Regions from separate parts of the Idiomarina sp. HB genome, predicted to be linked through region 1. Evidence: riboswitches for the same ligand, from Rfam matches in the RefSeq annotation. Region 1 holds a riboswitch; the other holds the start of a gene.
What was found. A riboswitch is a leader RNA that binds a small molecule or an ion and turns the genes downstream of it on or off. The one in region 1 is predicted to bind thiamine pyrophosphate.
Positions count from the first base shown of each region.

Region 2: linked by a shared signal. The riboswitch ahead of VBY75_RS12235 (TonB-dependent receptor) and the one ahead of thiC (phosphomethylpyrimidine synthase ThiC) in region 1 are both predicted to bind thiamine pyrophosphate.

Region 1 covers NZ_JAYLVU010000001.1:355,739-360,678, reverse strand. Annotated here, with positions in the region: gene VBY75_RS01855 (c-type cytochrome) at 1-109, shown strand, start outside; gene VBY75_RS01850 (multicopper oxidase domain-containing protein) at 143-1,300, shown strand; gene VBY75_RS01845 (formylglycine-generating enzyme family protein) at 1,312-2,064, shown strand; gene VBY75_RS01840 (SCO family protein) at 2,057-2,683, shown strand; TPP riboswitch at 2,727-2,845, shown strand; gene thiC (phosphomethylpyrimidine synthase ThiC) at 2,929-4,632, shown strand; gene thiE (thiamine phosphate synthase) at 4,629-4,940, shown strand, end outside.
Region 2 covers NZ_JAYLVU010000004.1:245,953-250,892, forward strand. Annotated here, with positions in the region: gene rho (transcription termination factor Rho) at 1-524, shown strand, start outside; gene ubiD (4-hydroxy-3-polyprenylbenzoate decarboxylase) at 532-2,004, shown strand; gene fre (NAD(P)H-flavin reductase) at 2,005-2,706, shown strand; TPP riboswitch at 2,757-2,855, shown strand; gene VBY75_RS12235 (TonB-dependent receptor) at 2,908-4,940, shown strand, end outside.

The sequences.
Region 1 (4,940 bases):
GGGTTATCTAAAAGACGCAGATATTGCAGCGTTAGTTAATTACATCAACACAGAACTGGTGCAAGGCAGCGAAGAAACAACTGCCGATGCGGTTAGCAGTTTACGTTAAATCTATTTATTAGTTGTTAAAGGAAATATCACTATGAAAACTCTAAGCTTATCCATTATCAGTGCGTCTCTGCTTGCCGCTATGGCTTCTGTATCAACTCCAGCTACTGCTGCCGATATGAAACTTAAGCACGACAGTGAGTATGTTATTGACGGTAAAATCTATGGCTTACCAGAAGCTAAGGTTTATCGTGAAGACTACAATGGCCCAGCCGTTGTGGGTGACTATCTCACTCAGGTTCCAAACATAGCGAAGCTTGACTATGAGGGTAACAAAACTCACGACGTACGCATGGACGTTTTTTCACAGAAAATTGAGGTTGCCCCTGGCGTCAGCTATTCAGCCTGGACATTCGGTGGCTCAGTACCAGGTCCTGTATTGCACGTACGTGAAGGCGACCGCGTCATTTTTAAAATGAAAAATCGGTCTGATGAAGAAGTAACTATTACAAAACCGGTCAAAAATGGTTCACCATTTTTCCAGCAAGTACAAGCGAACAATTATCAGAATAATCAGCCAGTGATTAATCCTATGCCACACTCTATGGATTTCCATAGCGGAACAGTAGCGGCGGAAGACAAGTGGCGTACCATTTCTCCGGGTGAAACTATTGAGTTTGAATGGATAGCCAACTACGCCGGTACTTACATGTACCACTGTGGTACTTCCAGTGTGCTTATGCACACAGCTATGGGCCAGTATGGTGCGGTTGTTGTATCGCCCAAAGACGGTTACACAACTGATAAAGACGTTGATCACGAGTACGTTTTGGTGCAATCAGAGCACTATTTGGAAGAAGCGGCTGAAGGTAATTATATTTACAACCACGGCGCAGCGCTCGATCGTCAACCAAGCCACGTTACTTTTAATGGTCATGTTGCAGCTCTTAGCGACAACCCATTACGTGCAAACGAAGGTGACCGGGTACGCCTACATGTATTAAACGCAGGCCCGTCCGGCACATCAAGCTTCCACGTTATTGGAGCGATTTTTGACCGCGTGTGGTACGAAGGCGACCCGCGTAACGAGTGGTACGGAATGCAAACTGTTTTGCTGGGTGCCAGTAACAGTGCAACCATCGACTTTATTGTTCCGGAAGAAGGCATTTACAAACTGGTTGATCATGAATTTGCTGATGCAGAACGTGGTGCAGCTGGTGCGTTAATTGCCGGCCCTCGTAAAGAGAAATAAGGGGAAAGGTTATGGTTAAGTGGCTTGGAGTTGCAGGTGTTTTGTTTTCACCGTTAGTGCTCGCGGACCCAGTCCTGATTAACGGTGGTCCTTTCGAACCTCCGGTATTACTGGACAAAGAGCGCCTCAGCATTGAAATGGACAGTTTTATGCTGGATGCAACTCCGGTCACTAACCAAGCTTACCTGGAATTTGTACATGAGAACCCTCGTTGGCAACGAGATAACATCGCTGCCCTGTTCCACGATGGAAACTATCTGAAACACTGGAGTGGGAACACCGCTATTGCAGAGGATAGAGAAAACGAACCTGTGACTTATGTTTCCTGGTTTGCCGCACGAGAATACTGCGCCGCTCAAGGTGGTCGGTTGCCCAGTCTTAATGAGTGGGAATATGCTTCTGTGCTATATCGGCAACAGCAAAACATTAGTGACAATGACTACGCACGCAAACTGTTTGCCTGGTATAGCCAGCCACACACGAGTAAACAACAAACTGTTGATCCAAACGCAGACCAACTGATGCATATGCACGACCGCGTCAACGAATGGGTGAACGACTATCAATTATTATTAAGTAACGGCGATGATGTCGATTTGCTCTCCGGTTCTTGTGGCGACGGAGCGCGCTTTATGTCCAGTTTCACCAACTCCAATTACGCCACATTTTTCCGTTATCAGTCTCGCAGTGATTACGCTCCTCAAAGTGCAACCAGCACTATGGGATTCCGCTGCGCATACGACCTGGAGAACGACCATGAATAAATTCTTTCAACTTACTGCTCTGGCTTCATTGGTGTTCTCTGCGCAGTTAATGGCGCAAGATCATTCACACCACAATAAGCACGGTGACCATAGCAATCACACAACAATGAATGCGGCAGAAGTGTCTCACTCCCAGTCGGTATACCAAATTGATGCGTCCTGGAAGACACATCAAAAAAATGAGTTAAAACTGTCTGAGCTTGAAGGAACACCGGTAATTATTTCGATGATTTACGGCAGTTGCACCACCGCCTGCCCGGTGTTGGTTCATGACGTAAAACGCTTATACAGCAAGCTGGACGAAGATACCCAAAAGCACGTTAAGCTTGTTATGGTGAGCTTCGACACTAATCGCGATACACCCGAGGCACTAGCCGACTACGTTAAGCAATATAAGCTTAACAACGACAACTGGCTGTTTCTGAACGGTTCAGAGCAGGACATCAGAACACTTGCTACAGTACTTGGAGTGAGATATCGCCAACGTCCCGACGGTGATTTTGATCACAGCAATTTGATCACCATTCTCGATAAGCAAGGGGTTATTGCTGAGCGTATAGAGGGCTTAAGCCAGCCGATGGATAAGCCTGCAAAAGTTGTCACTAAACTGGTTAGATAATAACGGCGGTTGCATTCGCTCTAAGATTTTGTTCCACTAAAAAAGAATCTTGTCGGAGTGCCGGTTACTTTATTGAGTAAGTAGTCGGCTGAGACCGCAATTGCGGGATCCGTTGAACCTGATCAGGCTAATACCTGCGAAGGGAACAAGAGAGCACCAGCATGACACAACCGTCGTTTCTGCGCTGGTGTTCCTTTCAACACTCCTGACAAGCATCTCTAACATCAACAAAATGAGAGAATGCTATGTCAACTGCACCATCGAATAACCGTTTAAACCGCCAACAGGCTGAATCTTTTTTATCCTCACTTTCCGGGCATTATTACCCTAATTCCAGCCGTGAATTTCTGTCCGGCACTAACGATATCCAGGTGCCCTTTCGCCGCATTCATCTAAGCGAAACTTTGCACCAGCCCACGCCTGGCGTTAAGTTACCACCTAACGAACCGGTGGATGTGTATGATACCTCCAGTGTCTACGGTGACCCGGACGCTACAATTGACGTTAAAGCGGGTTTGAAAAAGGTTCGTGAGAACTGGATTCAGCAACGACACCGCGAGAGTCAACAAAACAATCACGGTATTACTCAACTGGCCTACGCCCGGCGTGGCATCGTTACTCCGGAGATGGAGTTCATTGCACTGCGCGAGAATATGGGTCGGGAGCATCTGGAAAACCCCATAACGCCCGAGTTTGTTCGCGATGAAGTTGCCAGTGGGCGCGCAATTATACCCGTTAATACCCATCATCCCGAATCAGAACCAATGATCATTGGACGCAACTTTTTAGTGAAAGTGAACGCCAATATCGGTAATTCCTCGGTCAGTTCGTCCATTGAAGAAGAAGTTGAGAAGCTGGTATGGGCCACGCGCTGGGGCGCTGATACCGTTATGGACTTATCGACCGGCCGTAATATTCACCAAACTCGGGAATGGATCTTACGCAACAGTCCAGTCCCTATTGGTACTGTCCCCATTTACCAGGCACTAGAGCGCGTCAATGGCATTGCCGAGGATCTGAACTGGCCAGTATTTAAAGACGTACTGCTGGAACAGGCTGAGCAAGGAGTCGACTACTTTACGATTCACGCCGGCGTACTGCACGACTTCATTAAACTGACCGCAAAGCGGGTTACCGGCATTGTTTCGCGCGGCGGTTCAATTATGGCGAAATGGTGTATGGCGCACCAGCAAGAGAGCTTTCTTTACCAGCACTTCCGGGATATCTGCAAAATTTGTGCGAAATATGACATATCACTGTCTTTAGGTGACGGCCTGCGCCCCGGATCAATAGCCGACGCTAACGATGAAGCTCAGTTCGCAGAACTTCGGGTACTCGGCGAGTTGACTCAAATAGCCTGGGAATACGATGTGCAGGTGATGATAGAAGGCCCAGGCCATGTGCCCATGCATAAAATTCAGGAAAATATGGATGAGCAGTTAAAGCATTGTCATGGCGCGCCGTTCTATACCTTAGGGCCGCTAACCACCGATATCGCCCCCGGTTACGACCATATTACTTCAGGTATTGGTGCTGCCATGATCGGCGCTTTTGGCTGTGCCATGCTCTGCTACGTAACACCGAAAGAACACTTAGGTCTGCCTAATAAAGAAGATGTTAAACAAGGGATGATCGCCTACAAGATAGCTGCTCATGCCGCCGATTTAGCCAAAGGTCACCCGGGTGCTCAGGCGCGGGATGACGCTATGTCAAAAGCCCGCTTTGAGTTTCGCTGGGAGGATCAGTTTAACCTGGCGTTGGATCCTGTAACTGCCCGCAGCTATCACGACGAAACGCTGCCGCAGGATTCGAACAAAACCGCGCAGTTTTGCTCCATGTGCGGTCCTAAGTTCTGCTCCATGAAAATTTCTCACGAGGTGCGTCAATACAATCCGGACACTCGCATTGATGTAAAAGTAAAAGATGCGGCGACCGAAGGAGCAGAATGATGTCGGTACCTGTCGTATGGACCATCGCAGGTTCCGACAGCGGCGGTGGCGCAGGCATTCAGGCGGACTTGCACACGTTCCGTAGTCTGAACGTGCATGGCTGCAGTGTCATAACCACAATTACCGCCCAAAACTCTGTTGAAACCACCGGGCTATTCCCTTTAGCTGCTGACGCCATTCGTCAGCAGTTGGAATGCCTGCAACAGGACATGCCGTCTGCTGCGATAAAAATTGGGTTGCTTAGTAATGTGCAACAGCTTCAGTGTGTGGCTGACTTTTTAAAGCAATGGCCTGATACCCTTCCCCGA
Region 2 (4,940 bases), on a different contig from region 1:
AAGCGAAACGCCTGGTTGAGCACAAAAAAGACGTGGTGATTCTGCTGGATTCAATTACTCGTTTAGCCCGTGCTTATAACACCGTTATTCCAAGTTCCGGTAAAGTGTTAACCGGTGGTGTGGACGCTAACGCATTGCATAAGCCGAAGCGTTTCTTCGGCGCTGCTCGTAATGTTGAAGAAGGTGGTAGCTTAACCATTATTGCAACGGCCCTAATTGATACTGGTTCGAAGATGGACGAAGTCATCTACGAAGAGTTTAAAGGTACCGGTAACATGGAGCTGCACCTGAATCGTAAGCTGGCTGAACGTCGTGTGTTCCCTGCCATTGATTTCAATCGTTCAGGTACACGTCGTGAAGAGTTGTTAACGACTCCGGACGAGCTGCAGAAAATGTGGATCCTGCGCAAAATCATGCATCCAATGGGCGAAGTTGAAGCCATGGAGTTCTTGATTGACCGTCTGCAGATGACCAAAACCAATGACGAATTCTTCGAATCGATGAAACGTCAACGCAACAGCTAAGCGGCGTATGAAATATCAAGATTTGCGCGATTTCATCGCGCTCCTGGAGGAGCGCGGTGAACTTAAACGCATCCAACAAGAAATCGATCCCTACCTAGAAATTACCGAAATATCAGACCGCACCTTAAAAGCCGAAGGCCCTGCCTTATTGTTTGAAAACGTGAAAGGCCACGATATGCCGGTATTAGCTAACCTGTTTGGTACGCCAGAGCGGGTGGCTTTAGGTATGGGGCAGGAATCGGTGACCGCTTTACGGGATGTCGGTAAGTTACTGGCGTTTTTAAAAGAGCCGGAGCCACCTAAAGGCTTTCGTGACGCACTGAATTTACTGCCTAAGTACAAAAAAGTGCTGAGTATGTCGCCGAAAAGCATTAAAAAGGCGCCGTGTCAGCAAGTGGTCATGAGTGGCGATGACGTTGACTTAACTAAGTTGCCGATTCAGCATTGTTGGCCGGGTGATGTAGCGCCGTTAGTGACCTGGGGTCTTACGGTAACTCGAGGGCCACATAAAGAGCGCCAGAACTTAGGCATTTATCGCCAGCAACTTTTGGGGCCGAATAAGCTTATTATGCGCTGGTTGTCGCATCGCGGCGGCGCGTTGGATTTCCAGGAGTGGTGTCAGCAGCATCCGGGTGAAAAATTCCCTGTGTCGGTAGCCTTAGGTGCTGATCCTGCGACCATTTTAGGTGCAGTAACACCGGTGCCGGACAGCTTGTCTGAATATGCTTTTGCCGGGCTGCTGCGCGACAGCAAAACCGAAGTGACGCAATGCATCAGTAATGAACTACAAGTACCGGCGCATGCAGAAATCATTCTTGAAGGTTACATCGAGCCGGGCGAAATGGCGCCGGAAGGGCCTTATGGCGACCATACCGGGTATTACAACGAAGTGGATGAGTTCCCGGTATTCACCGTGACTCATGTGACTCATCGTAAAGACCCAATTTATCACAGCACTTATACCGGACGTCCGCCGGACGAACCTGCGGTGCTGGGCGTTGCTTTAAATGAAGTTTTTATTCCGTTGCTGCAAAAACAGTTTCCTGAAATTGTCGATTTTTATTTGCCACCGGAAGGCTGTTCGTACCGTTTAGCAGTAGTCACTATGAAGAAGCAGTACCCGGGCCACGCCAAGCGCGTGATGATGGGGGTCTGGTCGTTCCTTCGTCAGTTTATGTACACCAAGTTTGTGATTGTGTGCGACGACGATGTGAATGCGCGAGACTGGAAAGATGTGATTTGGGCCATGACGACCCGAATGGATCCGGCACGCGACACTACCTTGGTTGAAAACACGCCAATTGATTACCTCGACTTTGCCTCTCCGGTGTCTGGTCTTGGATCAAAAATGGGTATGGATGCAACCAATAAGTGGCAAGGCGAAACCGACCGCGAATGGGGCGAGCCTATTGTCATGAGTGATGATGTTAAGCAACGTGTCGACCAGCTTTGGGACGAATTGAACATTATGGAGTCGTGAATGAGTCAACAAATGACCTGTAAAGCCGATATTTCGCGCCAGTTAGCGGACGCTGTTTGGGAAGTGCGTTTGCAACTGCCGCAACCGGTTAAATTTAAAGCAGGCCAATATCTGATGGTAGTCATGGGTGAAAGAGACAAACGGCCTTTTAGCATTGCTTCATGTCCTTCAGATAAAAGTGAGTGGTTACTTCATGTTGGTGCTACGCCGGATAACAGCTACGCAATGGAAGTTTTGGATAAAGTGCGCGCCGACGGGGAACTAGAGATTGATGCACCGGATGGTAGTGCCTTTTATCGTCAGGAAAGTACCCAGCCTGCGGTTTTAATTGCCGGTGGTACAGGGTTTTCTTATGCTTACTCTATTTTGCAGCAGCATTTACGCTTGTCACCAGAGCGCTCACTAAGCCTTTATTGGGGAGCAAAAAGCCTAAGCGACCTGTATTTGCATGACGAATTGGAACGTTTAGCAGGCCAGTACGAACATTTCGATTATCATCCGGTGGTCGAAGACGCGGATAACGACTGGTCTTATTCAATTGGCTTAGTACATCATGCGGTTATGGCGAGACAGAAAAACTTGCCGGACTGTGAGGTCTATATGGCTGGACGTTTTGAGATGGTGCGCGTTATCCGCGACGACTTTGTGGCTAAAGGCGTGCCGTTAGAGAATCTTTACGGCGATGCCCTGTCCTTCATTTAATTGTACTGAAAGTAAATTTGTTTAACGAATAAGCTGCGTTATACTGACGCCGCTTTACCAAGGGGTGCCGGCAACGGCTGAGATGCATTAGCGAACCCTTAAAACCTGATCCGGTTAATACTGGCGTAGGGATGGTAGAAAACCCGTCTAATACAGCCTTACCGGATCGTTTCTGACTCTGTTGTTTTGAGGAAATGATCCATGAAAATAATCCATTCATACCTGGCAGCCAGCATAACTACTGCGCTATTCACGTCACCTGTATTTGCTGATGTTGCAGAAGACACTCAAGATACGCAAGACATAGAAATTATTGAAGTGAGTGGTGACTTTCACCGCCGTACCTTAAATGAAACCACCAGCAGTGTTTCTATTATCGATAAAGACGCCATGCAGCAGCGTCACTCTCAGCATTTACAGGACACCCTGAATAGCTTTGCCAACGTAAACTTCTCAGGTGGTACCTCCACGGCTCGTTTCATTCAAATTCGTGGTATTGGCGAGCGTTCTCAGTTTGTTGATCCGGTGACACCGTCTGTCGGCTTATTGATTGATGGCATTGATTACAGCGGACTAGGCAGTGCCGCATCGCTTTTCGATATTAATCAGGTCGAAGTTTTCCGTGGTCCGCAAAGTGGTCGCTTTGGAGTGAATGCGATGGCCGGCTTATTGTTGCTTGATAGCACGGCACCGAGCAGCGATTTCAACGGTGAATTTCAGTTATCGGCGGGAAATTATTCTGAAGCCATGGGTGGTTTAGCCATGGGCGGTAGCCTGGGAGTATTGGGTAACGCGCGTTTCTCAGTCAGTCAGTTCCAGCAAGACGGCTATATGGAAAATACTTACCTGGATAGGGATGACACTGAACAGCGCGATGAGTTAAGTGCCCGCTTACTGCTCGATACTGAGCTTAGCAAAGACTGGTTACTGCAGACGGTTCTGCATTATAACGATGTCGATAATGGTTACGACGCTTTCAGTCTGGATAACACGCGCGAGACTCTGTCTGATGAGCCGGGTTTTGACCGTTTAGAAAGTCAGGCGCTGCGTTTGCAGTTGAGTTACCTGGGCTTTGATAACAGCCGACTGGAAATGTCCGTTAACCAGCTAGATGCCGACACGGGTTATGCCTACGATGAAGACTGGACTTACGAAGGTATCGCTCCGGGCTGGGAATATTCTTCTTTTGACGCGTACTTCCGTGAACGTGACGACAAAACAGCCGAAGTTCGCTGGCTTTCAGATGATCCTGAAGCTCTTTTGGGCATTGACAGTGAATGGGTCCTGGGCCTGTATTACTACGATAAGTCGGTACAGTTAACCCGCGATTACTTTAATTGGGATTTAGGCGTGCCGGCCATTTTTGAAAGCGATTATGACAGCAAGCACGGTGCGTTGTACGGCGAGTTGACCCAACATTGGACTGACCGTGTTAGCACCATTACCGGTTTGCGGGTTGAGCGTTATAACAATGACTATCTGGACAGTCGGGGCGTCACGGCAGAACCAGAAGACACTATGGTTGGCGGGAATTTCAGTCTGCGCTACCAAGCTTCCGATGAGAGTTACCTGTACGCAACAGTAGCTCGAGGTTATAAAGCCGGAGGTGTTAATGGGGAAGCCCTGGGTAAAGCTGAAGATCAGGGACTGGAAGAATTAGAAAACTATCTATTAGAGCGAGCAACTTTCGCGCCCGAAATTCTCTGGAGTACTGAGTTAGGTGTTAAAGGTAGTAGCCCCGATGGCCGTTTAACTTCACGGGTTAGCGCGTTTTACCACTGGCGCGACGATGTTCAGCTAAAAGGTTGGGTGAATCGCGATCAGTCTTTTGTCGGTTATATCGAAAATGCAGCGGAAGGCACGGGCTATGGCCTGGAAGCAGAAATTCGAAATCAGTTTACTGACTGGCTGGCTGTTTTCGCTTCCGCCAGTTGGTTAAAAACCGAAATTGACGGTTTTGTAACGGAAGACGGTATGGACATGACGGGCCGTGAACAGGCGCAAGCACCTAACTACCAGTTTAATATTGGCCTTGAGGGCTGGGTCGGCGAGAACTTCCAGTGGGTGATTCAGGCCGACGGCAAAGATGAATTCTATTTCTCCGATTCGCATAACCAAAAAGCCGATAGCATGGCAGTATTGCACCTTGCGTTGAACTATCATTACCAAGACTGGCGTATCAGTTTCTGGGGTCGTAATTTAACAGATGAAGACTATGAAGTTCGTGGCTTCTA